Regions from separate parts of the Actinopolymorpha sp. B11F2 genome, predicted to be linked through region 1. Evidence: predicted binding sites of a transcription regulator. Region 1 holds the regulator's gene; each other region holds the start of a gene.
The links. Region 1 encodes LexA, which represses DNA repair genes until DNA is damaged. Its sites were predicted from a motif close to TCGAACANNTGTTCGA; they were not measured.
Positions count from the first base shown of each region.

Region 2: imuA' (DnaE2-dependent mutagenesis accessory factor ImuA') is a predicted target of LexA. The motif match lies at 1,885-1,900, and genes of this name have one in related genera.
Region 3: ABN034_RS02115 (SAV_6107 family HEPN domain-containing protein) is a predicted target of LexA. The motif match lies at 6,070-6,085, and genes of this name have one in related genera.

Region 1 is NZ_JBEFTX010000001.1:759,658-769,251, reverse strand. It holds gene ABN034_RS03485 (ATP-dependent DNA helicase) at 1-1,863, shown strand, start outside; gene ABN034_RS03480 (hypothetical protein) at 1,864-2,718, opposite strand; gene lexA (transcriptional repressor LexA) at 2,762-3,499, opposite strand; gene ABN034_RS03470 (LysM peptidoglycan-binding domain-containing protein) at 3,867-4,415, shown strand; gene nrdR (transcriptional regulator NrdR) at 4,765-5,259, shown strand; gene ABN034_RS03460 (vitamin B12-dependent ribonucleotide reductase) at 5,388-8,273, shown strand; gene ABN034_RS03455 (3' terminal RNA ribose 2'-O-methyltransferase Hen1) at 8,434-9,594, shown strand, end outside.
Region 2 is NZ_JBEFTX010000011.1:149,341-158,934, forward strand. It holds gene ABN034_RS20420 (serine hydrolase domain-containing protein) at 1-284, opposite strand, end outside; gene ABN034_RS20425 (YybH family protein) at 363-803, opposite strand; gene ABN034_RS20430 (SRPBCC domain-containing protein) at 818-1,267, opposite strand; gene ABN034_RS20435 (ArsR/SmtB family transcription factor) at 1,264-1,650, opposite strand; gene imuA' (DnaE2-dependent mutagenesis accessory factor ImuA') at 1,911-2,789, shown strand; gene ABN034_RS20445 (DNA polymerase Y family protein) at 2,786-4,606, shown strand; gene ABN034_RS20450 (error-prone DNA polymerase) at 4,751-8,359, shown strand; gene ABN034_RS20455 (hypothetical protein) at 8,496-9,248, shown strand; gene lipB (lipoyl(octanoyl) transferase LipB) at 9,264-9,594, opposite strand, start outside.
Region 3 is NZ_JBEFTX010000001.1:462,436-472,029, forward strand. It holds gene ABN034_RS02095 (DUF58 domain-containing protein) at 1-1,306, shown strand, start outside; gene ABN034_RS02100 (transglutaminase TgpA family protein) at 1,303-3,672, shown strand; gene ABN034_RS02105 (SCO2097 family morphological protein) at 3,828-4,265, opposite strand; gene ABN034_RS02110 (methyltransferase domain-containing protein) at 4,475-5,284, opposite strand; gene ABN034_RS02115 (SAV_6107 family HEPN domain-containing protein) at 5,349-5,849, opposite strand; gene ABN034_RS02120 (phytoene desaturase family protein) at 6,941-8,299, shown strand; gene metF (methylenetetrahydrofolate reductase [NAD(P)H]) at 8,325-9,242, opposite strand; gene ABN034_RS02130 (polyprenyl synthetase family protein) at 9,291-9,594, shown strand, end outside.

The sequences.
Region 1 (9,594 bases):
GCGCTGGTCGAGAGAGTCGACACGGGGCCGCTCGGCCGGCAGGTCCTGACGTTGCGGAACTGGGCGAAGAACGAGGCACAGACCGGGGGCAACGGCGACCGCGACGCGGCGCCGACCCACCAGGACCGCGCCTGGGCGCAGGTGGCGGTGTCGTCGCGGGAGTGCCTGGGCGCACAGCGCTGCCCCTATGGCGACGAGTGCTTCGCCGAGCGTGCCCGGGAGCGTGCGCTGGCCGCCGACGTGATCGTCACCAACCACGCACTGCTGGCGATCGACGCCCTGGAGAACGTCCCCGTGTTGCCCGACTACGACGTCGCGATCGTCGACGAGGCGCACGAGCTGGCCGCCAGGGTCACGAGCACGGCGTCGGCGGAGCTGGCGCCCGGCATGGTGCAGCGCGCGGCGCGCCGGGCCCGGTCCTTCTGCGACGGCGGCGAAGCCGACCCGTTGGAGGACGCGGGCGAGACCCTGCGCGCTGCCCTCGCCTCGGCGTCGCTCGGCCGCGTGGAGTCCCTGGGTGGCGAGCTTGCCACGGCGGTCGCGCTCGTCCGTGACAGTGCACGTGCGGCGTGGTCGGCGTTCCCGGGTGAGAAGAAGGACCCCGGGGGCGATGCCGAGAAGGAGTCGGGACGCCGCCAGGCACGGGCCTACGTCGAACAGGTCCGTGACATCGCCGATCGGATCGCGGCGATGTCGCCCCACGACGTCGTGTGGGTGGCCGAACGCGAGCGTGGAGGGCCTGAACTGTGCGTGGCGCCGCTGTCCGTGTCGGGCCTTCTGCGGGTGCACCTGATGGCCGAGCGGACCTGCATCCTCACCTCGGCGACGTTGAAGCTGGGCGGCGACTTCGACGCGGCGGCTCGGTCGGTGGGCCTGCGACCGGTCGACCGCCTCCCTGATCCGCCGGAAGGCCACGAACCGGCGGGCGACCAGCCAACAGGTGACGGGCCCGATCGTGACCGCCCAGAAGGTGACCGCGCGGATGGTGACCGCGCAGGCGGTGACCGCCCAGAAGGTGACCGCCCGGATGGTGACCGCCCAGCTGGTGACCGCCCAGCTGGTGACCGCGCAGGCGGTGACCGCCCAGGTCGTGCGGCTGGCAGTCACACAGGCGGTGAGATCGCAGAACCCGGCGGCGCTTCCACCGACGCGGCCGCGGCGGCGGGCACGGACGTCGTGGAGCCCTTGCCGTGGCGTGCGCTCGATGTCGGTTCGCCGTTCGACTACGGCCGGCAGGCGATCCTCTATGTCGCCCGACGATTGCCGCCGCCGGGGCGTGGTGGCATCTCGGAGCGCACCTTGCAGGAGCTGGCACAGCTCATGGAGGCCTCGGGCGGCGGGACACTCGGCCTCTTCTCGTCCCGCCGCGCCGCGCAGGACGCCGCGGCCGCGGTTCGGGAACGCCTCGGCCTCGAGGTGCTCTGCCAGGGCGAGGGGCAGCTGGCGGAGCTGCATCGCCGGTTCGTGGACGAGCCGCGGACGTCGTTGTTCGGCACCTTGTCGCTCTGGCAGGGACTGGACGTGCCGGGCGACACCTGCCAGCTCGTGGTCATCGACCGCATTCCGTTCCCGCGCCCCGACGACCCGCTCGCCTCGGCCCGGCAGCGCGCCGTCGACGAGGCCGGCGGCAACGGCTTCATGGCGGTGGCGGCGACCCATGCCGCACTGCTGCTCGCCCAAGGCGTCGGCCGGCTGATCCGGCGTTCGTCCGACCGCGGGGTGGTCGCCGTGCTCGATCCCCGGCTGGTCACGGCCCGCTACGGCGGCTTCCTGCGGGCGTCACTGCCACCGATGTGGTTCACGCCCGACCGCGACGTCGCCGTCGGAGCGCTGCAGCGTTTGCGCGCCGCCCGCGACGCCTGATCAGTCCGGCATGCGTACGCAGATCGCGATCGGGGTCTGTTGGCGGCCCTGACCGAACGGGTTGTCCCGGAACAGTTCGCAGAAGAAGCCGGGGCGGCGATCGGTGTCGTGTCCCAACACGTCACGGCCGAGGTCGTTGGAGTCGATGACGACGGTGCCCGCCAGCGTCCCGGCGATGTCCTCGGGGAGCTGGGCAGTCACGGCGTCGGTGATGGCCGCGGCCACCTTGCCAGGGTCCTTGGGCGGAAGCTTCGCCGAGACATTGGACGGGAACGCCGAATAGGACGTCGGGCCGTCGATCGCGTTGACCCGGTGCCCGGCCACGACGTAGAACCATCCGCGCTGGCGGACGGCCTTGCCGACGACACTGGCTGCTGCCGCTGCCAGGATCCTGGGAAGGCCCGCCTCGTTGATCGCCAGCTGCATCGTCCAAGGGCTGCCGAGTCCGATGCCGTGCGGCGTGCGCTGGACCAGCCGGGAGAGGACCCTGGCCGCAGGCCCCGGGTCGATCTCCCAGGTGAAGTAGGACCGTCCCTGCGAGATCGCCACGATCTTCTCGCTCACCACGACGTACCACGGTCCCTCGAAGACCCCGCTGAAGTGGGGACTCTCCGCGACGAGGCGCGCGGCGTCGCGGACGTAGGCCGTCACGCGGGCCGGCACGTCGTCGCCGCGGGCGAAGAGTTCGGTCTGGAGGGGGATGCGTGCCCATCGCATCCCTTCGACCTCCACGACCAGGCTCTTGCCGTCGTTCGGGGCCAACGGCTCCTTCGCCGGCGGTGGATCGTGCGGGACAGCGGACCGCGCGTGGTCAGCTCCTGACGTCGCGTCGGTCCCCGTCGTGGAGTTTGACATGCTTCTCCCGGTCGTCAGGTGGTGTGCGCGGCACCCTGACAGGTCAGACGCGCCGCAGGACCGCGACGACCTTACCGAGGATCACGGCGTCGTCTCCAGGAATCGGCTCATAGGCCGGGTTGTGCGGCAGCAGCCACACCTGCTTGCCGCGCCGGCTGTAGGTCTTGACGGTGGCCTCACCGTCGATCATCGCGGACACGATCTCGCCCAGCTCGGCCGTGGGTTGCTGGCGAACCACCACCCAGTCGCCGTCGCAGATGGCCGCCTCGACCATCGAGTCGCCCTTGACCTTGAGCAGAAACAGCTCACCCTCGCCTACCAGCTGACGGGGGAGCGGCATGATCTCCTCGACAGCCTGCTCGGCGAGGATCGGTCCACCGGCGGCGATCCGGCCTACCACGGGCACGAACGCCGGCGTGGGATGAGCGTCACCGCTGTCGGTCTCGTCGTACGTCGTCATCCGGGCACTCGAGACGGCCCGGCGGTGAGTGTCGGGGAACAAGACCTCGAGCGCGCGGGGTCGGTTGGGGTCGCGCCGGATGAATCCCTTGGTCTCGAGGACGCGGAGCTGGTGGGCGACCGATGAGGACGAGGTCAGACCGACGAGCTCGCCGATCTCGCGCATGGCAGGTGGATATCCCCGGTTTTCGACCGACTCGCGGATGACTTCCAGGATTCGGCGCTGCCTGGGCGTGAGGCCGGTGGCGTCCGGCGGCCCGTCGGGCAGTTCGCGCACGGCCGCGGTGGAGGAGTCGCGATCGGACTTCTTCCGCTTGGGCATAGCGGTGTTCTCCTTCCGAGGGTTTCCAGGAAGGGCTCCCGGGTTCCCGCCGGGTGCCCACATCGAGGAGCGTAGGGCCTCCGTCATCCACTTTCAAACATCTGTTCGACGGCGTGTCGCGAGCGTGTCGCGGACCGTGCAGGACGCCGCTCGCGCCCACCTGGCCGATGGGACGGTCTGCCTGGCCGACGTGGGCGGGGCTGGTCCTCTCCCACCGGAGAACCTGTGGCCTCGAACCTATTTTCGACCCTGCGGTCTGGCGGGCTGTCGGTGGGGTGGTGTAGAAAATCGTCCAGACGTTCGATCGAACAGTCGTTCGACGTCGAGCAAGGTCGAGGTTCGTTCCCTCGCCGTAGGAGGTCGGCACATGAGTAGCAGTGCGCCAGTCGTGCACATCGACGAGTTCCGTTCCCGGCGGACCTCTCGGGCGAGCGCGCCCCACCTCCCGGAGGCACTGTCGGACAGTGGGCGGCTCGAGGGGGTCCCCCGCAGGGGCGCCGCCGAGCGCTCTCCGGCGCGAGCCCGGCGCGGTCCACGGCCGCGGCTGGTACGGGCGTGTCATCGAGGGCTGGTGGCGGGTGGGCCCGCGCAGGCGCCGGTCACCCTGACCCGGCGGGGCCGGGTCGCCGTTCTGGTGATGACGCTGGTCTTCCTCGCGCTCGGCGTCCTCGGCTCGGTGGTCCTGTTGCAGGGCGCGTCGGCCGCCGACGCGGGCTCTGACGGTGGTCAGTCGGTCCGGACCAGGACGGTGACGGTGGCGCCAGGGCAGACGCTGTGGGAGATCGCCGCACGAGTGGATCCTGATGCCGACATCCGGGCCACGGTCGAGGAGATCTCCCGGCTCAATGGCCTGACGAGCGCCGGTGACCTGGAGATGGGCCAGTCACTCGTGGTCCCAGTTCGTTCCGGTAGCTGACATCGCCGCCCCGAGGGTCTGGCCGGCGACACGCCCGGCTATCGCGGGTTGTGTCCCGCCTTGCGCCACCTGACCTGCAGCGACGCGGGGAGAGGAGTGTCGCCGGCGCGCCGAAGCTTGCATGGGTCTGGGCGACCGACGTACGGTACCCCTAGATGTGGTAGTTACAGAGTTGTAAGTCGTCCACAGGTTGTGATTCGAAGCCCACAGGTTCTCCCCAGGGAATCCACAGTCTCATCCCCAGGGACAGCGCGATCTGGGCCCCGAACCAGGACATGTCGGGCAGATCTCGACGGCAGGGCCCGATCATCTGATCACCCCGCCGCCTGGACCCCGAGGAGCGCGCGTCATGCACTGCCCTTTCTGTCGACACCTCGACAGTCGCGTCGTCGACAGTCGTACGACCGACGACGGCACCGCGATCCGGCGCCGTCGCCAGTGCCCTGAGTGCGAGCGTCGCTTCACGACCGTCGAACAGGTCACCCTCGCCGTGGTGAAGCGCTGCGGAGTGACCGAGCCGTTCAGTCGGGACAAGGTCGCGGCCGGTGTGCGCAAGGCGTGCAAGGGACGGCCCGTCGACGAAGATGCCCTCGCGCTCCTCGCACAGCGCGTCGAGGAGGAGATCCGGGCTAGCGGTTCGGCCGAAGTTCCCTCGCACGAGGTCGGGCTCGCGATCCTCGGGCCGCTGCGGGAACTCGACGAGGTCGCCTACATGCGGTTCGCAAGTGTCTACCGGAGCTTCGCGAGCCTGTCCGACTTCGAGACCGAGATCGCGCTTCTGCGCGCCGAGCGGGCCGAGACGGTTCCCGAACCCACACCCGAGCGGGAATCCGCCCACCCCTAGGAGCTGGGCCACGACGGCCGAACGGGACCAGGTGGAGACGGCTCGCCACAGACCCGTTCCTGGGCAGGCGAGGGGAAGCGTCCGGCCCAGGAACACCAACACACCAGAAGGAACCAAGGAGAGGCAGCATGACGGAGACGGTGAGCGGCTCAACCCGCGGGGGGGCGAGGGGACGTACGAACAAGGGACTGAAGATCTCGAGGGTCTTCACGAAGCCCGGTTCGCACCCCTACGACGAGGTGACCTGGGAGCGCCGCGACGTCGTACAGCAGAACTGGAAGACCGGCGAGACCGTCTTCAGCCAGAAGGGCGTGGAGTTTCCCGACTTCTGGTCGGTGAACGCCTCGACGATCGTCACCACGAAGTACTTTCGGGGTGCCGTCGACACTCCGCAGCGGGAACAGAGCCTGAAACAGCTCATCGACCGGGTGGTCAAGACCTACCGACGGACTGGCGAGGAGCACGGGTACTTCGCGTCTCCCGCCGACGCCGAGATCTTCGACCATGAGCTCACCTGGATGCTGCTGCACCAGTACTTCAGCTTCAACAGCCCCGTCTGGTTCAACGTCGGCACGCCGTCGCCGCAGCAGGTGAGCGCCTGCTTCATCCTGGCGGTCGACGACTCGATGGACTCGATCCTCAACTGGTACAAGGAAGAGGGCCTGATCTTCAAGGGCGGCTCCGGCTCGGGTGTGAACCTCTCCCGCATCCGCGCCAGCCGCGAACTGCTCTCCTCCGGCGGCACGGCGTCCGGGCCGGTGTCGTTCATGCGCGGTGCGGACGCCTCGGCCGGGACCATCAAGTCCGGCGGGGCGACCCGGCGCGCGGCGAAGATGGTGATCCTCGACGTCGACCACCCCGACGTGGAGGAGTTCATCGAGACGAAGGCGCGCGAGGAGGACAAGATCCGTGCCCTCCGCGATGCCGGCTTCGACATGGACCTCGGCGGGGCCGACATCCACTCGGTGCAGTACCAGAACGCCAACAACTCCGTCCGGGTCTCCGACGAGTTCATGCGTGCGGTCGAGGACGGCGCGCCGTTCGGCCTGCGGGCCCGGATCACCGGGGACGTTCTGGAGAAGGTCGACGCCAAGGGGCTCTTCCGCAAGATCTCCGACGCGGCATGGGGTTGTGCCGACCCCGGCCTGCAGTACGACGACACGATCAACGACTGGCACACCTGCCCCGAGACCGGTCGGATCACGGCGTCCAACCCATGCTCGGAATACCTTCACCTGGACAACTCCTCGTGCAACCTCGCCTCGCTCAACCTGCTGAAGTTCCTGACCGACGACGGGCGCTTCGAGACCGACACCTTCGTCAAGGCGGTCGAGCTCGTCATCACCGCGATGGACATCTCGATCTGCTTCGCCGACTTCCCCACCCAGGCGATCGGTGACACGACGCGGGCCTACCGCCAGCTCGGCATCGGCTACGCCAACCTCGGCGCCCTGCTGATGGCCACCGGGCACGGCTATGACTCCGAAGGAGGCCGGGCGCTCGCGGCGGCGATCACCTCGCTGATGACGGGCACCGCCTACAAGCGGTCTGCCGAGCTGGCGGGGATCGTCGGTCCGTACGACGGCTACGCACGCAACGCCGAGCCGCACAAGCGGGTCATGCGCAAGCACGCCGCTGCCAACGACGCCGTACGCTCGATCGGCGCGATGGACCGCGAGGTTCTCAAGGCGGCAGGCGCGGCCTGGGACGGCGCGTTGAAGATCGGTCAGAAGAACGGCTACCGCAACTCCCAGGCCAGCGTGATCGCACCGACCGGCACGATCGGTCTGGCGATGGACTGCGACACGACCGGCGTCGAGCCTGACCTGGCGCTCGTGAAGTTCAAGAAGCTGGTCGGCGGCGGGTCGATGCAGATCGTCAACAACACGATCCCGCGCGCGCTCGACAAGCTCGGCTACCAGCAGGAGCAGGTCGAGGCGATCGTCGAGTACATCTCCGAGCACGGCCACGTCATCGATGCACCGGGACTCAGGCCGGAACACTACGAAGTGTTCGACTGCGCCATGGGCACTCGGGCGATCAAGCCGATGGGCCACGTGAAGATGATGGCGGCGGTGCAACCGTTCGTCAGTGGCGCCATCAGCAAGACCGTGAACATGCCCGAGACGGCGACGGTCGAAGAGGTGGAGGAGATCTACTTCCAGGGTTGGAAGCTCGGCCTCAAGGCACTCGCGATCTACCGCGACAACTGCAAGGTCGGTCAGCCGCTCTCCGATGCGCGGGCGAAGAAGAAGTCGGCCTCCCAGGAGGCCGAGGCAGAGGCTACGGAGAAGGAGGTCGTGGTCGAGTACCGGCCCACGCGTCGCCGGCTGCCCAAGTCCCGCCCGTCGCGCACGACGTCGTTCACCGTGGGCGGCGCCGAGGGTTACATGACGGCCGGCTCCTACCCCGACGACGGGTTGGGGGAGGTCTTCCTCAAGCTCGGCAAGCAGGGGTCCACCCTCGCGGGTGTCATGGACGCCTTCTCCATCGCGGTGTCGATCGCCTTGCAGTACGGCGTTCCGCTGGAGACCTTCGTCCAGAAGTTCACCAACCTGCGGTTCGACCCGGCAGGCATGACCGATGACGCCGATGTCCGCATGGCGCAGTCGATCATGGACTACATCTTCCGGCGGCTGGCTCTCGACTACCTGTCGTTCGAGAAGCGTGCGGCCCTCGGCATCTACTCGGCCGAGGAACGGCAGCGTCAGCTCGAGACGGGTTCGTACGAACCGATCCCGGAACCTGACGATGCCAGCGACATCGGCGATGCGGCCTCGCTCACCCAGGAGGGGAGCGGTACGGACGACGACGCCGGGCCGGAAGCGTCCCGGGTCGCACAGGCGCAGGCCAAGCCGGCCCCTCGGGAGGCACACACGTCGACGGAACTCCTCGAGGCGATCCAGGGTCGGACGGCCGACGCGCCGCTCTGCTTCACCTGCGGAACGAAGATGCGTCCGGCAGGGAGCTGCTTCGTCTGCGAGGGATGCGGCAGCACCAGCGGTTGCAGCTGATCCGCGTGGACCCCGGCAGCCCGGGCGGGTGAGTCGAGAGGCTCGTTCGCCCGGGCTGTCCGGGTTCTGGTTTTGCCGTCCCTGGCGGCGGGGCGGCCGATTCCGAGCTCTGGTCAAACCGGTGCGACAACGATGGCCAGGTCCGGCAGGATTGCACCTCGTGCTCCTGACTCTGACGACCACTGCCGAACCCGCCACCGATCTGGGCTATCTGCTCCACAAGCACCCGGGGCGGGCGCAGGAGTTCGCCGTCGCCGGTGGCACGGCCCACGTGTTCTACCCCGAGGCGAGCGCTGCCCGGTGCACGGTGGCGCTCCTGCTGGAGGTGGACCCGATCGGGCTTGTGCGTGGCAGGCAGAGCCGTTTCAGGGACGCGTTCGCGCTGGGCCAGTACGTCAACGACCGGCCGTACGTCGCCTCCAGCATGCTGGCCGTCTCGCTTGGCAAGGTCTTTCGTACCGCTTTGTCAGGGCGATGCGACGCCCGGCCTGAGCTCGCGGCGACGGCGCTCCCGCTCGAGGTACGGATACCTGTCCTGCCGTGCCGTGGAGACCCGGACCTCGCCAAGCGGCTCTTCGCGCCGTTGGGCTGGCAGGTGCAGGCGGACCGGATCATGCTCGACGAGGCGATTCCGGACTGGGGAGCCTCGCGGTACGTCGATCTTCGACTCGTCGGCCGTCTGCGGTTGGCCGACGCGCTCAACCACTTCTACGTCCTGCTGCCCGTGCTGGATGACGACAAGCACTACTGGGTGGGCGCGGACGAGGTGGAGAAGCTCGTCAGAGCGGGCTCCGGGTGGCTCGCGACCCATCCGGACAAGGCCTTGATCACTCACCGGTATCTCGCCCATCAGGCGGGTCTCACCCACAGTGCGCTGGCCCGCCTGGCGGAGGTAGACGACGCGGAGCCGGCGGAGCTCGACAACGCCGTCCCCTCGTCCACTGGCGCCGACGGCGCCGACGGCGCTGACGGCGCTGACGGCGCTGACGGCGCTGACGGCGCTGACGGCGCTGACACAGCCGCCGGGGAGCCGGATCGACTGGTTCCGCTGTCCGAGCAGCGGCGCGCCGCCGTCCTTGCCGTCCTGCGTGACGTGGGTGCCAAGCGGGTCGGGGACCTTGGCTGCGGTGAGGGTGCGTTGGTCGCGGCCATGCTGGCCGATCCGTCGTTCACCGATGTCCTGGCGACCGACGTGTCCGCGCGAGCCCTGGAGGTCGCCGCGAGGAAGCTCCGCCTGGAGCAGATGCCGGAAGTGAAGCGCGAGCGCCTGACGCTCTTCCAGTCCTCGTTGACCTACCGCGACGACCGGTTGACGGGTCTG
Region 2 (9,594 bases), on a different contig from region 1:
GCACCGAACTCTGGCCACAGGTCGACCACTGGTGTGTCGTATCCGACGGCACCGGTCCTGACGAGCAGATGAGCGATCAGCGACGTCATGACCTTGCCAGTAGAGAAGCTGAAGAACGGGGTCTGCGGGTTCACCCTGCGCCCGGTCCGGCCGTCGGCGATACCGGCGACGGCGTCGACGACAAGCGCACCGTGGTGATAGACGGCAACCTGCAAGCCGGTTTCGGCTCCGGTGTCAACGAGTTCGTCGAGAACGGCTTGAACCTTCTGCTGCAGTGAAGGCATCATCATCACCCCTTTGGCCACGTGTAGCCACTCAACATGAGAGAGATATGCCTGCCGCGGCGTGCAGGCCCACCTGGGTCACAGGTCGCCGGTCAGTACGGCTTTGCCCGTCTCGCCCTCGAAGGGCACTGAGGCGTGCTCGTGGACGATCTTCCAGCCGTCGTCGAGTTTGCGGAGGCAGCTGGTCGCGCGTACCCACATGCCGACTTCCGTGCCGTCGAGCATGGTGCCGCTGATCCGGACCAGGAAGTGGCAGAACGCGAGGTCGGCGTTCGTCGTGATCGTCAGGTCGCGGATCTCGTGGCCGATGCCGGTGCGGTACGCCGCGAGCCACTCCTGCTTTCGAGCTGTCGTCTCGGCGCCACGATGGACGAACGGGGCGACGGCATCGAACACCACGACATCGGCGTCGTTCGCGGCAGCCAGCGTGGCGGCGTCCTTGCTGGAAAGCGCCTGCGTGCGGGCCTCGAACAGCTCGCGGATCTCGGCTTCGGCGTTCGGGTCGTTCGTTCTCTGCACTGTGGACACTCCCTTCAGGACTGGTCGAGTTCGCGGCCGAGCGCGTCCAGCCAGTCGCCGGTGCCTTGTTGTCGCCACTCGGGCTGTTCCTGGTCGTCGAGGAAGGTGTCCTGTTCGGTGAGCACCAGGTGCGTGCCGGTGCCGTCGGAGACGAACTCCACGGTGGTCACCGACACGGTCGCCAGCACACCGCGGCCGTACAGCAGGGTGGTGTAGACGATGCGCTCGTCGGTGAGGATGTCGCGGTAGACCGACTCGGCGACGATCTCTGCCCCGTCGTCGGTGCGTCCGTGGGCGGCCTCCGCGCCGCCGACGCGGAAGTCGAGGGTGTAGTCGGCGTCGTCGGCGGCGAACCATTTCGCCTTCGTGTCCCGATCGGCCCAGGCCGCGAAGACCTGTGCGGGGGAGGCGGAGTAGGTCCGCTCCAGCGTGAACGTGCTGTGCTTCACCGAGTGCTCGGTCATGATCTGGGCTCCTTCGATGGGTCGTCCGGTGGTGTGGTGGTCGTGGTGTGGTCGGTCGCGCTCTCGCCGAGGACGTCGCCGAGGCGGTCGAGGCGGTGCTCCCATGTCGTTCGCTGGAGGCGCAGCCACCCCTCGGCGCGCCGCAGGCCGGATGGGTCGATCTGGCAGGTGCGGACGCGTCCGGCCTTCTCCGATCGGACCAGCTCGCTCGTCTGGAGTACCTGAAGGTGCTGGACCGTTGCCGCGACCGTCACGCCGAGGAGGCGCGCCAGCTCACTCACCGTGGCCGGGCCGCGGGTCAGGCGCTGGATGATCGCCCGCCGGTTGGCCTCGGCGAGGGCGTGGAACACCCGATCCGCGGCGGCCGACTCATGGTTAAGCATGCACTTAACTGTAGGGCGCCTCCCCAGAAAGTCAAGTCGTCGCTTAAGCTTTTGCTCTCGGCCCAACCGAGCATGGACATCTGCCGCGGGCATCGGTGTCAGGTCATCGGCCCTCGAGGTAGGCCTGCCGTGGCGTGAGGTCACCGAGGATCTGGGCGGCCTGATCGCGTTGGAGAGCTGGCGGTTCCTGCGTGGGGCATGCCCGAAAGCTTGACGCAGTAGAGATTGACACCATCGAACGTACGTTCGATGATGGAGTGGTGGCTGGTTCTGCGCAGGGACGCACCCTCGACGTCGTACGCACGTCGGCAAGCCAGCCTGCCGTGGCCGAACGCACCGGATCGAAACCCGGCATCGCGGACCACAGTCGGGCGAGGCGCAACCGTGCGGCGGTGGTGGAGGAGCTGCGGGCCGAGCTCGCCGCCCGCCCGGCGACTGCCACGGGATCCGGCCGGGCGGTGCCCACCCTCCCCGCGCTCCCGGCCTTCGGCGACCTGCTGCCCGAGCGGGGACTTCGCCGGGGCGCGAGCTATTCGGTCCAGCGTTCGGCCATGCTCACCATGGCGCTCCTGGCCGGAGCGTCCCGGGCGGGCTCCTGGTGCGGGATGGTCGGGATGCCCGGTTTCGGCGCGGAAGCCGCGGCCGGGCTGGGCATCGACCTCACCCGGGTCATCCTGGTCCCGGCGCCAGGACGACAGTGGCTCAACGTTGTCGCGACCCTGGTCGACGTCCTCGACCTCGTGGTCGTCCGCCCACCTGCCCGCCCCTACGACGCGGAGACGCAGCGGCTGGCCGCCCGAGTACGCGAACGCGGCGCCGTCCTTCTCGTCCAACGCCCGGACTGGCCGGGATGCGAACTGCGGATGGCGATCACGTCGAGCACCTGGCACGGCCTCGGCGCCGGGCACGGGCACCTGACGTCTCGCGAGGTGACCGTCGAGGCGACCGGGCGGGGCACCGGCGGGCGACGTCGTACGACCCGGTTGTGGCTGCCCGACCGCGCCGGGGACGTCCGCGTCGCCGGACCTGCGGATCGCGCCGACCTCGCTCCGCTCACCGAGCTTGCTGAGCTTCCCGACCTTGCTGACCGTCCCGGTCGCACCAGCCTCCCTGGCCGCCGGTGGGAGCGCGCGGGATGAACGCCGTACGCACGATCGTCGTCTGGTTCCCCGACTGGCCGGTGACCGCGGCCGGGCGAGACACCGGGCAACCACCGGACGCTCCCCTCGCGGTCCTCGACAAGGGGCAGATCTTCGCCTGTTCGCACGCCGCGCGCGCGCATGGCGTAAGACGCGGGCTGCGGGTCCGCGAGGCGCAGGCGCGGTGCCCTGACCTGGTGACGTTGGCGTACGACCCGGCTGTCGACGCCCGGGAGTTCGAACCGGTCGTCGCCGCGATCGAGGCCCTCGCCCCTGGCGTCGAGGTCATCCGACCGGGGCGGTGCGCGCTCGCGGCCAAGGGGCCGAGCCGCTACTACGGCGATACGTTCGGGCAGATCCTGCGTACGCACCTCGAGGAGGCCGGCCACAGCTGCGTGATCGGGATCGCGGACGGGCCGTTCGCGGCGGAGCAGGCGGCGCGGCTGGCCGAACGCTCCGGCGAACGGGAGCTGGCCTTCCCACCCGGGGAGTCGGCCCGCTGCCTCGCCTCGCTCCCGGTCGACACACTCGACCGGCCCGAGCTCGTCGACCTGCTGCGCCGGTTGGGTATTCGTACGTTGGGTGCGTTCGCCGCGCTGCCTGCCCGACAGGTGCTGGCCCGGTTCGGCAACGACGGTGTCGCCGCGCACCGGCTCGCCGCCGGCCGTGACGACCGGCCGCTGGCGACGCGGCGGCCGCCGCCCGAGCTGGCGACGGACGCCGCGTTCGAGCCGCCGGTCGAGCGGATCGACCAGGTGGCGTTCGCGATCCGCGGCACCGCCGAACGCCTGGTCGCCGGGCTCGCCGAACGCGAACTGGTCTGCACCTGCCTCCGGGTCGAGATCGACACCGAACGCGACGAACCGCGCAGCCGGCAGTGGCGGCATCCGCGGTGGTTCAGCGCGGCCGATGTCGTCGACCGGGTGCGCTGGCAACTGCAAGGGACCAGCACTCGTGCCTCCGACGGCTCGGACGGCTCGGACGGATCGGGTGGCGACGCGGCTGGTGGCAGGCTAACCGAGGAACTGACCTCCGGTGTCGTACGCGTCCGGCTGATTCCCGACGACGTGGCGCCAACCGGGGCGTACCAGGACGGTCTGTGGGGCGACCAGGCACCCGACGAACGCATCCACCGCGCCTTCACCCGGGTGCAGAGCCAACTCGGGCACGAAGCGGTGGTGACCGTCGTTCTGTCAGGAGGGCGGGCACCGGCCGAACGCATGACGTTGGTGCCGTGGGGCGACGACATCGCACCTGCCCGCCCGACCGGGCAACCGTGGCCGGGGCATCTCCCGCCTCCTGCCCCGACCACGGTCCTGGCCACGCCCGAACCCGTGCGGGTCCTCGGTGCGACCGGCCACCTGGTCGAGATCAGCGAACGCGGTGCCTTGTCGGAGGACTGCCGCCTGCTCGAGCGGGATAGCTCTGACAACTCGGTCATCACGGGCTGGGCAGGTCCCTGGCCGGTCGACGAGCGCTGGTGGGATCCGGTGGCGGCCAGCCGCTGCGCGCGATTCCAGGTCGCATGCACTGACGGGCGGGCGTTCGTCCTCCGGTACGAAGCCGGCACCAGGTCCACCGCCGACCCCCTCGCCAACAGCATCAGCAGCGTCTCTGGCTCCAACGGCCATTCTCCCGACGGGACCACCTCCTCTGGGAGCAATGCCAGCAGCATCCCTGACGCTGACGCCCGCTCCAGCACCGGAAACCCCAGCACCGGAAAACCCAGTGCGGGCACGAGCGCTCGGGGTACCACGGCCTCCCACGTGCAGGACGCTGAAACCGGCCGGTGGTGGATCGAGGCCTGCTATGACTGAGCTCCTCCTTCTCTCCACCTGGCGCGCCGCTCATGATCATGCGTCACTTTCAGGGCTTTTTCGGCGTGAAGAAGCCCTGTTTCTCACGCATGATCATGAAGCCGCCACCGGATTCACCGGCCGACCCATCCGAGGGCGGCACTGATGGGCTGGGACAACCCGCAGGTCCCGTGGTCGGAACTCGAACGCAAGCTATCCGGCCGCCGACGCCCCGGCGGTCCGCCACCACACGCCGACGGCGGCGACAGCCCGGCGTGGACCTCCGTACGCCCGCCGTACGATCCTCCGCCCGAGGACCGTCCGCAACGCCCCGACGGCCCGGTCGTTCCGTACGCCGAACTCCACTGTCATTCCAACTTCAGCTTCCTCGACGGTGCGAGCCATCCCGAGGAACTCGTCGAGACCGCCGTCGCACTGGGCCTCCAGGCCCTCGCACTCACCGACCACGATGGTCTCTACGGTGTCGTACGCATGGCCGAGGCCGCCGAGCTCGCAGGCTACGACCTCGCCACCGTCTTCGGCGCCGAGCTCTCCCTCGAGCTTTCCCAACCGCAGAACGGCATTGCCGACCCGGAGGGCAGCCACCTCCTGGTGCTGGCGCGCGGCGAGGAGGGTTATCACCGACTGGCCGGCGCCATCACCGAGGCGCAGCTGCGCGGTGGCGAGAAGGGACGCCCTACCTATGACCTCGAGGACCTCGCCGCGCGCGCGAACGGCGAGTGGGTGATCCTCACCGGCTGCCGCAAGGGCCTGGTCCCACGCGCCCTCGAGCACGGCCACGCCTCCCTCAGCAACACCGGCACCCTCAGCAACACCGGCACCCTCAGCAACACCGGCACCCTCAGCAACACCGGCACCCTCAGCAACACCGGCACCCTCGGCGTCCATGCCGGCAGAGGCCGAGCCCACGCCGACGGCATGACCGCCGCCGACCGCGAACTCGACCGGCTCATCGCGTTGTTCGGCCGCGACAACGTAGTCGTCGAACTCATCGACCACGGCTACCCGCTCGACACCGACCGCAACGACGCCTTGACGGAGCTGGCGAAGGCCCGGCGGCTTCCCGTCATCGCCACCAACAACGTGCACTTCGCCACGCCCGACCGGCGTCCACTCGCGACCGCCCTCGCCGCCGTACGCGCCAGACGCAGCCTCGACGAGATCGACGGCTGGCTCCCCGCCGCCGGCACCGCCTTCCTGCGCTCGGGTGCGGAGATGGCCGCCCGGTTCGCCCGCTATCCCGGCGCGGTGGCCCGCACGGTCGACTACGCCAACCAGCTGGCATTCCCGCTGCGCAAGGCGAAGCCGAGACTCCCCAAACAGAACGTCCCTGACGGCCACACACCGATGAGCTGGCTCCGCAAGCTCGTCTTCGACGGCGCCGACGAAATGTACGGTTCGTACGTCGGTAAAGCCCGCGACGACGCCTACGCCCGGTTGGAAAAAGAGCTCCAGGTCATCGCCGAGAAGGATTTCCCCGGCTACTTTCTCATCGTCCACGACATCGTGACCTTCGCCCGGGAGCGCGGAATTCTCTGCCAGGGCAGGGGATCCGCCGCCAACTCCGCGGTGTGTTACGTGCTCGGCATCACCGCGGTCGACGCGATCTTCTACAACCTTCCGTTCGAACGGTTCCTCTCCGCCACCCGCGAGGAAGAGCCTGACATCGACGTCGACTTCGACTCCGACCGGCGCGAGGAGGTCATCCAACACGTCTACGAAAAGTACGGCAGGCGCAACGCGGCACAGGTCGCGAACGTCATCACGTACCGGCCGAAGATGGCGGTCCGCGACATGGCCAAGGCGTTGGGCCACAGCACCGGACAGCAGGACGCCTGGTCCAAACAGGTCGACGCCTGGGGCAGCGGTGTGGCGACGGTCGAGACGGACGTACCGCCCGCCGTGGTGCAACTCGCCGAACCCCTGCTGAGGTTTCCGCGACACCTCGGCATCCACTCCGGCGGCATGGTGCTCACCGAACGCCCGGTCGGCGAAGTCTGTCCGATCGAGCACGGACGTATGAAGGATCGCACGGTTCTGCAATGGGACAAGGACGACTGCGCATGGATGGGCCTTGTCAAGTTCGACCTGCTCGGCCTCGGCATGCTCGCCGTCCTGAAATACACGATGGACGACATCGAGGCACACCTGGGCGAACACTGGGAACTCGCGACGATTCCCAAGGAGGAGCCGAGCGTCTACGACATGCTGTGCCGCGCCGACTCGGTCGGGGTGTTCCAGGTGGAGAGCCGGGCGCAGATGGCCACTCTGCCTCGACTTCGCCCACGACGGTTCTACGACCTCGTCATCGAGATCGCGCTGATCCGGCCCGGGCCCATCCAGGGCGGCGCCGTCCACCCGTACATCCGTCGCAAGCTCGGTCAGGAACCACCCACTCCGCCCCATCCGAGCCTGGCGCCGGCGCTCGAACGTACCCTCGGCGTTCCGCTCTTCCAGGAACAACTCATGCAGATCGCCATGGAGGTGGGTGGCTGCAGCGGCGACGACGCCGACCTGTTGCGCCGGGCGATGGGATCCAAACGTGGGTTGGAAAAGATCTCCTCCCTCAAGGAGAAGCTCTACAACGGGATGGCCGTGCGGGGAATCACCGGCGAAACCGCAGACATGCTGTACGAAAAGATCGAGGCGTTCGCGAACTTCGGATTCGCTGAAAGTCACTCGATCAGTTTCGCGTTGCTCGTCTATGCGAGTGCGTGGTTCAAGCTGCATTATCCGGCGATCTTCCTGGCGGCATTGTTGCGGGCGCAGCCGATGGGTTTCTATTCGCCGCAGAGCCTCGTGACCGATGCCCGCCGGCACGGTGTGGAGGTGCGCCACCCCGATCTGCACGCCTCCGGCGTCCAACCCGTGCTGGAGCGGCTCGCCGAGTCGCCGGGGACCGCCACCACGAACCCTTTGGATGAGGGGTCGAGCGACAGCATCGCGACCGGTGAGCCGGCATGCCTGTCCGACCACCAGCCGCCCACCGGGCCCTTCGATCCTGACGCTCCCGCCGACGACGCCAAGCATCGCCGCGACGGGAGGTTCGCCGTACGCCTGGGTCTCGCGGGGGTGAAGTCGATCGGCGAGGACCTCGCCACGCGCATCGTCACCGAACGCGACGCCCACGGGCCCTACGCCGACCAGGCCGACCTCGCTCGCCGGGTGGGGCTCACCTCCGCCCAGATGGAGGCGTTGTCCACCGCGGGGGCGTTCGGATGCTTCCAGCTCAGCCGCCGGCAGGCGCTGTGGATCGCGGGCAGTGCCGCGCAGGAACGCCCCGACCATCTGGCCGCCGACTCCGCGTCGATCCCGGAGCAGGTGCCGCTCCTGCCGGACATGAATCCCGCCGAACGCGTGATGGCCGACCTGTGGGCGACCGGGATCTCCCCCGACGACTACCCGACCCGGCATGTACGCGACAAGCTGGAGGCGCTGGGAGTCGTCCCCGCTGACCGGCTCGCCACCTACGACAACGGGCGCCGGATCCTGGTCGGCGGCGTCGTCATCCACCGACAACGTCCTGCCACAGCCGGGGGCGTGACGTTCCTCAACCTCGAGGACGAGACCGGGATGGTCAACGTCATCTGCCCCAAGGTGGTGTGGGACCGCTTCCGCCGGATCGCCCGCGACTCACCCGCCCTGCTCATCAGGGGCCGACTCGAACGCGCCCAGGGTGTCACCAACATTGTTGCCGAGAAGTTCGCCCCGCTACCGCTCACGATTCGTACCATGTCCCGCGACTTCCACTGAGGGGCGCCTTGTGGGTCTGTTCCGGTCGGCGTCGCCGACCTCCACCCCGGTCTCTCCACGGCTGGCAAAGCTGATGCCCTCGTGGATCATGGCCGGGCTCGCGACCTACCCACGGAACACCCCCTAGGCTTCGGCCGTGACCAATGCCGTCGACCTTGCACCCCCAAGGTTCGCGGCACTGGTAGGCCCGGCCGTCACCCGCGCGTTCACCGCCGGCATGCACGCGGGGCGCACCGAGGGACGGGAGCTCGTGCTCTCCTATGGCGGCCAAGCTGTCGGCTACCTCATCGACCTGCGCAACCCGCTCGCCGCCGGTCGATCCGTCTCCCGCGACGGGCTGGCGGCCGTGTACCGCTACGCCGACCCCGGCGAGGTGGACGAGACCGTGCAGCGCAGCGTCGACCATGGCCTACTGAGCCGGGCCCCGGCCGGCGAGATCACCGCGACCGAGCGGGGACAGGCGTTTCTGCGCGACCTGTTCGCCCTGCACGCACGGGTGCTGACCGAGCGGTGGGGGCAGGAGCAGAACGGTCCGGTCGAACGGCTCAACACCCTGGTGGCCCGAATCCTCGCCCAGGCGACTGCGACCAGCGGCGACGCCTGGGCGGTGCACGCGCCGCCCTACGAGCCGAGGGGCACGCCGTCACCCGTGCTGCTGCTCAACCGGCTGTCGACGTTGCGGATCCACCGCGCCGACGCACACGCAGCCGCCTGGCAGCGGGCAGGGCTCTCGGCCGCGGAGATGGTCGCGATGCCGTGGGGCAGCACGTGGAGCCCGCGGCGACAGGCGGTTGAAGACGAGACCAACCGGCGCGCCGCGTCGCCGTACGCCGTCCTCACCCCGGACGAACGCCTGACCATGCTGGCGGACCTGGCCATGCTCCCGTGACGCGGGCAATCCCAGTCACCGCAACCACTGCTGGGCTCGGGCACCCAGCGCGCCGGCCACGGCGTCGCGGATCGCCGCGTCGGACGGCATCGGGACCCCCGTGCGCTCGGCCAGGCGCCGCAGCGACACCATCGTCACGTCCTGCAGCCCACACACCGTGAACTGCTCGAACACCCGCATGTCCGGGTCGACGTTCAGCGCGAATCCATGGCTCGTGACGCCGCGCCGGATCCGCATGCCGATCGACGCGACCTTGTGGTGTTCTGGCGTCCAGACGCCGACGAGGCTCGCTGCACCGGGCGGGGTGTCGCGCCGCATCGTCGCGAACCCGAGCTCGCCGAGCGCC
Region 3 (9,594 bases), 300 kb from region 1:
TCCGATCGTGACCGTCCTCGTCGTCGCGCGGACCCGCTACCGGATCGCGGCCAGCCGCACGATCCAACCGGTGCGTGTTCCGGTCGGCCAAGCCAGTCACGTCCGGCTGCGGCTGGAGAACGTCGGCCGGATGCCCACCGGGCTGCTGCTGCTCGAGGACCACGTGCCATACGTCCTCGGTGCGCGGCCCCGGTTCGTCCTGGACCGGATGTCCGCCCGGTGGCGCCGCGACGTCGGCTACTCGGTGCGTTCCGACGTCCGGGGGCGCTTCACGCTCGGCCCCCTGACGCTGCGGGTGACCGATCCATTCGGCCTGGTCGAGCTCACCCGTTCGTTCAAGGCACAGGACACGCTGCTCGTGACACCGGAGGTCCATCCGCTCGTCTCGGCGCGGATCGGCGGTGAGTGGGCGACCAACGGGGAGAGCCGCCCCCGCGCCGCGGCGGCCGACGGCGAAGAAGACGTCACCGTCCGCGAATACCGTGATGGCGACGACCTGCGTCGGGTGCACTGGCGGTCGAGCGCCCGTCGCGGTGAGCTCATGGTCCGGCGCGAGGACCAGCCATGGCAGAGCCGCGCCACGGTCATCCTCGACACCCGCCGCATCGGTCACCGGGGCAGCGGACCGGCGTCCTCGTTCGAGTGGTCGGTCAGCGCCGCGGCGTCGATCGGCGCCCACCTGCTGCGGCGGGGGTACTCCCTGCGGCTCGCAACCGACGCCGGCGCCTCCGTCGCCACGGCCGCCCGGGAGTCCGGTCCGTCCGCAGAGGCCGAGGGGCACCTGCTCGACGCGCTGGCCGTGGTCGGCCCGTCGTCGGTCGGCCAGCTCACCCACGGTTCGCTGAGCCTTCCCCACGACAATTCGTACGGCCTGCTCATCGCCGTCCTGGGCGTCATCACACCGCTCGAAGCCGAGGCCATGGTCCGTATCCGGCAGCGTTCGGCGTCCGGGTTGGCCATCGTCGTCGACGCGCCGAGCTGGGCCATGTCCAAGGAGCGCTCACCCGCGGCGGTCGCCGAGCAGCTCTCGGAAGCGTTGCGGATCCTGCGCGGCGGTGGCTGGCGGACCGTCGTCGCGCGTTCGGGTGACCCGGTGCCGCACGTCTGGACCCAGCTCGTCGTCGGCGAAGGGTACGGGCAGGGCGGGTCCTCCTCCGCTCCGGCCAGTGGCGCCACCAGACCGGTTGGCTACCCGACCGTCGGCGTGCCGGCGGACGGCTCCGCCCCTCCCCTCACGGGTGCGGTGCCCACGGCCGACGGGCCCACATCCCCGCGGGGCGACATGGTGGGAGGACCGGCGACGTGAACGAAGCACTGCGAAACACCATCGCGGGAGTGGCCGCCACGTTCCTCGCCTGTCTGGCGCTGCTTCCGGCCTACCAAGGTCAGGAATGGCTCGGGTCCGCGGTGCTCGTCCTGCTCTTCGTCGGGGCCACCGGCTTCGGCCTTCGCCAACTCGGCACTCCCCACCTGCTCGTCCCGCTCGGCCAGCTGGCGGCGCTCGGTTGGGCGTTCATCCTGGTCTATGCGCACGAGGATCTCCGGTTCGGCTTCCTGCCGAGCGGGGACTCGGTCGAAGCTCTGACCGAACGCATCAACGAAGGGCTGCTCGTCGTCGTCCGGTACGCCGCGCCCGTGCCCTATGACCATGATCTCGCCATGGTGACGGCCCTGGGCATCGGCCTCGTCGCCATTTCCGTCGACACCATGTGCGCCACCTTCCGTCTGGCACCCTGGGCGGGACTTCCGCTGCTGCTGCTCTACAGCATCCCGGCCACCACCGTCTCAGGCGGCATCTCGGCGCTGGCGTTCATTCCGGCGGCGATCGGCTACGTCATCCTCCTCGTCAGTGAGAGCCGCGAACGCCTGAGTCGATGGGGCCGGGTGATCGGGATCGCCGACGACGTGGCCGGGCCGCAGGACAATGTGCAGGCGTCGCTGTTCGGCCAGACCGGCCGCCGCGTCGGCGCGATGGTCATCGGACTCGCCGTCGTGGTACCCGCCCTGATGCCGGCACTTCCGGAAGGGATCTTCGGCCAGGGGGAAGGCGGCGGCTTCGGCACGAGCGGCCAGACCATCAAGGTCGACAACCCGATCGTCGACCTCCGGCGCGACCTGAGGCTCCCCCAGAACGTCCCCGTCCTCACCTACCGCACCACGACGGACACACCCGACTACATCAAGCTCGTCACGCTCGACGAGTTCGACGGCGAGCGGTGGCGTCCGTCCCAGCGCAGTGTCCGGAACATCGAGAACGAACCGGGCGAGTCCAGTCGGCTGCCCGACCCTCCGGGCCTCAGCCAGTCGGTCCCCCGGACCAACGTGCGTACGACGTTCCAGGTCACCGATGCGCTCGAGTCGCGCTGGCTGCCGTCCCCGTATCCCGCGACCACGCTCAAGGCTCCTGGCGAGTGGGGCTACGACCCCGACACGCTCGACATCGTGAGCCGAGGGAAGAGCTCGGCCGGTCTGATGTATGACGTGAGCACGCTCAAGCTCGGACTCAAGCCAGGCGAGCTCGATGCCGCAGGTCTCGCGCCGGAGGCGGTGTTCAGCCGCTACACCGAGCTGCCGCCGCTTCCCGAACAGGTCAAGAACATTGCCCTTCGCCAGGTGGGCGATGCGAAGACCAACTACGACAAGGCGATCGCGCTGCAGAGCTGGTTCCGTACCGATTTCTCCTACGACATCAACGTCGAGTCAGGGCACGGCGAACCAGCGATGCTGGAGTTCCTCGCCGACAAGCGCGGCTACTGCGAGCAGTTCGCGGCGACGATGGCGATCATGGCCCGCTCGCTCGGCATCCCCGCGCGGGTCGGTGTGGGCTACATGGCCGGCACCCGGCAGCCGGACAACCGCTGGCTGGTGACCGCGCACGACTCGCACGCCTGGCCGGAGCTGTACTTCGCCGGCTATGGGTGGGTGCGGTTCGAGCCGACACCGCAGGCCCAGACCGGGCTCGCCCCGTCGTGGACCGTCCCGGACTCGGACACCCCGTCGGCTCCGACCCCAGAGACGACAGTCGACCCGGACGACCCCAGCCAGAACACCACCAGCAGTGCCAGTCCCGCGCCGCTGCCAGGTGAGGACGACCCGCTCCGGGGCGCTCCGCAGACACCTGTCGACCCGGGCATCAGTCCGGTTCCGGTCCTGATCCTCGCGGGCGTCCTGTTGGTCGCGGCGGTGCCGTTCCTCGTCCGCACGGCGATCCGGCAGATCAGGTTGTCGCCACGCCAGCCGCCGGGCCGACTGGTCGAGGGGGCCTGGCGGGAACTTGCCGACTCGAGTATCGACGCCGGGCTGACCTGGGACGATGCCGCGACCCCGCGGGCCACCGGCGCCCGGCTGCGGCCCAAGGTCCCCCAGGACGCTGTTGCAAGCCTGCAGGAGGTCGTCAAGGCCGTGGAGCGGAGTCGGTACGCCCCCGATCCCGGCTCGGCGGGCGAAGTCACCGAATCGCTCAAGGCGGTGACGCAGGCGTTGCGGTCTACCGGCTCACGCGCTCAGCAGGCGCGGGCCCTGCTGCTGCCCCCGTCGCTGGGCCGCCAACTACCTCGGCTATGGCGTCCGCTGTTCGGGCTGCTCGACCGGATGGACACCGCGGGCGCACGCTCGGTCAGGCAGGTGCTCCAGCTGCCCTGGCGCCGCCGGAGGACACCAGCGGCGCACTGAGTGTGGCAGCGCTGCCGTGGAAACGGTTGCCGCCCTCAAGGGTGTCTGTCGCCTAAGGGTGCCGCCCTGAAAGGTTGCCGCCCTGGAAACAGCGGCAGGACGCGGATTCTCCGCCAAGTGCCGGGCCTGAGAGCCAGGTCACAGGAGCGAGTCGGTCAGAAGCCGGACTCGCGGCGTCGTCTCCAGCGTTCCTCCATGCGTTGCATGAACGTCCCACTGGCCTTCGCCTTCGCCTTGGCCTTGGGTCGCCGGCCGCCGCGACCGCGAATGGGGACGACCTTGGACATCTCGCCGGCCGCGGGCATGTGCCGCACACTGGTCGCGACGTAGTAGGCCGACACCAGCATGACAAGGAAGCCGAGCACGCTGACCACGATGTAGGCGGCGACACTGCGCCCGGTCGTCATCATGATCGCGCCGCCGAGCATCAGCACCATGCCGACAACAAACACCACCGCACCGAGTGCTGCGCGGCGGCGTTGTCGGGTGCGTAGATCGACCCCTCGCAGCGCCGAGGCGAGCTTAGGGTCCTCGGCAGCAAGGGCCCGCTCCATCTGCTCGAGCAACCGCTGCTCGTGGTCGGAGAGAGGCACCTGACCTCCAACGGGACACTGCCGTGTTTCGAGCTTTGCTGTGTTCGATCTTCGGGGCCTAGATGCAGTCTAAGCAGGCTTGGACCAGCACGGTAGCCGACCTCTCACGTTCGACGGTTACCGGCGCACTGTTCCGCATATGTCACGCATATGAGCCAGGCCCGGATGGTCGCTCGCGGGTCACACGGTACCTGACGATCAGCGGTTGATCACACTCGCCGAGCAAGCAGGTGGATCTGGGTCGCGATGGCACGGAACGTCGGGTGTTCCGCGGCAGCTGCCTCGAGTTCGAGCAGTGCCGCGGCGGCCGACGGCTCGTCGGCGAGGGTCGCTGGGGTCAGATCGGCGAATACCCGCACACCGTGCTCGGCAAGGACGACAAGCCCGACGTTCCCGACCGCCCGGCGGAGCTGGGTGGCGGTGAACCTGCGCGGCGTCGGCCCCTCCGGCTGCCACCCGTCGGCCGGCTCCGCCAGGACGGCGCGGGCGTCGGACAGGTGCCCGCCAATGACCTTGGCCAGGACGACGGCGTACCGGTTCGCGGCCACCAGACTGAGGGCGGCGCCTGGGCGCAGGACAGCCGCCATCGACTCGAGGGCAGCGCCCGGGTCATCGACGACCTCGAGGACGCTGTGGCACAGCACGAGGTCGGCGCCCGCCGCGCCGACGAGCTCCGGCAGGTCCGTGACATCGCCCTGCACAGCCTGGACGGAACCGGTGACCGCTGCCTCGTCGGCCCGCCGCTTCAGCGCAGCGAGCGAGTCAGGACTGGGATCGACGACGGTGACCCGGTGTCCGAGCTCGGCGAGCGGAACGGCGAGGTGACCAGTGCCACCACCAGCGTCGACGACGTCGAGCTGGGCGTGCCCGGCTACGGCGGACTGCTCGGCCAGGATCGTGCGAACCAGGCGCCAGACCACCTCGCTGCGGACGGCACGACGATGACCCGCGCCGCTGGCCGCCTCTCCACGTTGCGCGCGGGGGTCAGAGCCATCAGCGGACCGGCCGCACTCGGGCACGGGACTGTGCCTCCTCGTTCGCATGGACAACTGCTACCAGCCTATTTGTCCAGGCGCCCAGAGGTCAGGCGGCCGTGTCGCGTGCCCGCGGCTGCGGCACGGCGGCGCGGCTCACCTCGCCCGGCTCGTCGAGGAGGTCTCCGTCCCTCGGCAGGGGCGGTTGATGCGGGAGTTCGAGCAGCCGTTCGACGTCTGCCAGAAAGCGTTCGGCATCGCGGACGAGATCGGCCGCCTCCCGGTCGGTCACCGCCTGACGCAGACCGGCCTCGGCGGCCGCCCGCTTACCCGCGCCGGCCGCGAAGAAGGCCGCCCACTCACCCAGCTCCGGCGTGACGCGGGCGAGCATCGTCCAGGCATCGCGCTGCCCGCGCCGGCCGCTTGGCCTGGACCGTCCGGCCAGGACCGCGGCGGCGGTGCGCAGCGCCGCGATGTGCGCGGCGACGTAGCGCTCTGCAGGCGTCGCGGCCAACTCCGCCTCGGCGAGGGAGGCACGGGCACGCTCCAGCGCGACAAAGACGCCCGGTCCGAGCGGTGCCTGAAACTCAGGTGTCGCGTGCGTCCGCATGCGGGACTCCTTTCACGAAAGCCGGACGGCACCGACGCAACGCAGTCGGCACGCGCCCGGCGACAACCTCGGCTTCGAGCTCGTCGCACCAGCCGCCGGGCGAGGCACTTCCCCTGCCCTGCGCACCTCGCCCGGACCCAACTGGCGCCCGCCGCGACAGGGTCGAGCTGTCGCACCGGGCAGTTCGCCCGCCGGGGACCCGACTCCCCGACGGACGAGATCGAACGCATGTTCGAACAATGGCAAATGTAGCCCGGCGCGACAACCAGGTCAAGAACCCGTCGCCGCGGCCTGAGGACTTGGCACGCTGCCCTGTTGCGATCACGGCCGGGAGTCTCGCAGGGACCACCGACAACCGCCGGCTGGCCACCGCCGGCTGCCGGCTGGCGGCTGGCGGCTGGCGGCTGGCGGCTGGCGGCTGGCGGCTGGCGGCTGGCGGCCAACCGTCCCGAGATCCAGGTTCCTGATCAAGAGGCGGAAACCTGGCGATCGCGGGCCATGTTTCCCCGGTTTCTACCTCTTGATCATGAGCCGTGGCCGGGCGCGGTCGCCCCGGACCGTGGGCCGCCCACTCCAGCGGCGAACCGGCTACAACTCCGGCGTCGTCGAGCGTCCTGCCGCCGGCACGGGATCTCGGCGTCGACGAGGCGCTGACGTACGGCGTCGGGCTGCACGCTCACCCACAGGGCCTGGCGCCGCGGGCACGACGCGCCGGTGGGTGTCGGGCAGCAGGTGATCCGGCCGTCGGCCCCACAGAGTCCGCGCGGGCTGTCTCCCGGGCGGGGCGGCCTGCGCGGCGCCGCACACCCCAGACATGGCGAAGCGGCTGGGCCCCACCCCCGTGGGGGCCCAACCGCTCCACCGCTCGCAACCTCGGCCGCCGAGGTGTCTGTCGCGCCGCCTGACTAGGGCTGTCCTTGTCCGCCGCGCGTTGCCACCGGCCGTGGTCGTTCCATGTCCGAAATCCTCGCGACTGGAAGGTTTCGCGACTATCCGGCGACGTACTCATTCGTTCCTAGGTAGTTCCCCAGGGGAATCCCTGGGCACCCCCGACACGCCGGGCGTCCGCGAACGACTACGCTCCGACGTCTGTGGCTCGGGTCGTGGTGATCGGAGGCGGGCTGGGCGGCCTGGCGGCAGCCGCGCGCCTCGCCAAGCTGGGACACGCCGTCACCCTGCTGGAGCGTTCCTCCCGCCTCGGCGGCGTCGTGCGTACGGCCGAACACGACGACCGCGCAGTCGGCCGGTTCCGCTGGGATGCTGGACCAGCCGCGGTGACACTGCCGGCCACGTTGCGTGACCTGTTCCGCAAGTCGGGCCGACCGCTGGAGCGGGTCCTCGAACTCGCGCCGCTACCCACGCCGCGCCGGCACGTCTTCCCCGACGGCACCGCTCTTGACCTTCCAGTGGGCAGCAGATCCGGCCAACGACGCGCGGTCGAGGCAGCGCTGGGCTCCACCGCGGGTGCGGCCTGGGAGGCGGTCGTCGACGACCTCGCCCCGACCTGGGAGTCGCTGCGGACCCGGGTGCTCGAGGTTCCGTTCTCCGGCGTACGAAGCCTCGGCCCCCATGGGGTGCGGGCCCTCGCTCCCGGCCGGTCGTTGCGGGCCTTTGCCCGGCGCCGACTGACCGACGTCCGTACCAGGAAGCTGCTCGAGTATCCGGTGCTCGCGACGGGTTCGGACCCCGCGGACGCGCCAAGCTTCACGGCGGTGCGGGCGTACGTCGAACGGACGTTCGGCATCTGGACCTGCGCGGGCGGGTTCGGCGCCCTTGTCGACGCCCTGGGCCAGCGGCTCGACGAACGTGCCGTGACCGTACGTCTCGATGCCGAGGCGGTGGCGATCCGGGGCGACGGTGCCGTCACTGGTGTGGAGCTGCGTGGCGGTGAGCGCCTGGCGGCTGATGTCGTCGTGTCCGGCGTCGACGTACGCACCGTTGCCCGCGGCATCCTGGCCCGGCCGCCGTGGGCCATGCGCCGCTCCGTCCGGACGCTGCGGGACGCGTCGCCTTCCCCACTCGTCCACGTCGGGCTGGCCGACGCAGCGGACGACCTCCTGCACGAGACCGTCTTCCACGGAGACGACGACCGTGAGTCACCGACGGTGGTGGTGCGCGCACCCGATGACCCGAGCCTCGCCCCGGCGGGCTATCGCGCGGTGAGCGTCATCGTGCACCGCAACGGGGGAACCGGGATCACCGCGGATCCGCTGGACGTCCTGGCCCGGCGCGGGTGGGACATCCGCGACCGGGTCGTCGCCCGCGTCGACGGCGAGGCGACGAGCTACGGACCGGCGTGGCGGGGGGCCGTCCGGGGCCTCGGCGTCGCCCGCAACCACACGGCGGTGCGCGGGCTGTTCATGGTAGGCGCCACGGCGCATCCGGGTCCTGGTGTGCCCGAGGTGCTGTTGGGAGCCGCGGCGGTCGCCACGGAGATCGGCCGTGCGTGAGGTGCCGCGCGAACGCGCCGGACCGTCAGTGGCGAACGCCGGCCTGGGCGACGTTCGAGTAGATCTCCCGGGTCGCGGTCGACCGGTTGAGCGTGTAGAAGTGCAGGCCCGGGGCGCCGCCGGCGAGCAGCTTCAGGCACAGGTCGGTGGCGACCTCCACGCCGATCGCGCGTACGGCGGCCGGGTCGTCCTCCACCGCCAGCAACCGGTCGGCGAGCCAGCCGGGGAACTCCGCGCCCGACAGTGTCGCGAACCGCTGGATCTGGCGCACGTTCGTCACGGGCATGATTCCCGGAATGATCGGGATGTCGCAGCCGTACCGGCTCGCCCGCTCCACCAGGGCGAGGTAGTCGTCGGCGTTGAAGAAGAACTGGGTGACCGCGAAGTCGGCACCAGCCGCCGCCTTGCGGGCAAGGAACTCGGCGTCGGCGTCGAGGCTGACCGCCTCCGGGTGGCCCTCGGGAAACGCCGCGACACCCACACAGAACTCGCCCAGCTGGCAGAGCAGCTCGACCAGTTCGTCGGCGTGGTCGAGGCCCTCAGGGTGCGGCGTCCACGGCTGGCCGGCTCCGCCTTCGGGATCCCCCCGCAGAGCCAGCACGTTGCCGATGCCCGCATCGGCGTACGCACCGATCACCGACCGCAGCTCGGCCCGGGAATGTCCGACACACGTGAGATGGGCCACGGGGGTGAGAGTCGTCTCGGCGGCGATCTGCCCGGTGATCCGCACGGTGCGGTCCCGGGTGGAGCCGCCGGCGCCGTAGGTCACCGAGACGAACGTCGGCGCGAGCGTCTCCAGCTCACGCAACGCCCGCCACAGTTGTTGTTCACCCTGATCGTTCTTCGGTGGAAAGAACTCGAACGAATACGAACGGTCACCGCGAGCGAGCAGGTCGCGGATCGTGGTGGTGGCAGGTCTCGTCGAGTGCAGTCCTAGAGCCATGCGCCCAGGTTACTGGCCGGCGGGTCCGTGCCGTCTAGGCTGGCGGACGTGCCGAACACGACGCACGTGCCCTGGCCGCCGCCCGCACCGGCAGGCGCAGAGGCAGCGGCCGCGGGCGAAGCAGCGCCCGGGCACCGGCGGGCCGATGCCGGCCACGTTCTCGATCTTCCGGGCCTGCGGCAGCGGGTCGACGCCGCCCTCGACCGGTTCCTCGACGAGCGGGCCGCCGAGCTGCGGGCGATCGACCCCGAGCTCGACGTCCAACTGGACGTGGTCCGTTCGTTCGTCGCGGGCGGCAAGCGACTGCGGCCGGCGTTCTGCTTCTGGGGCTGGCGTGCGGCCGGCGGCGAGG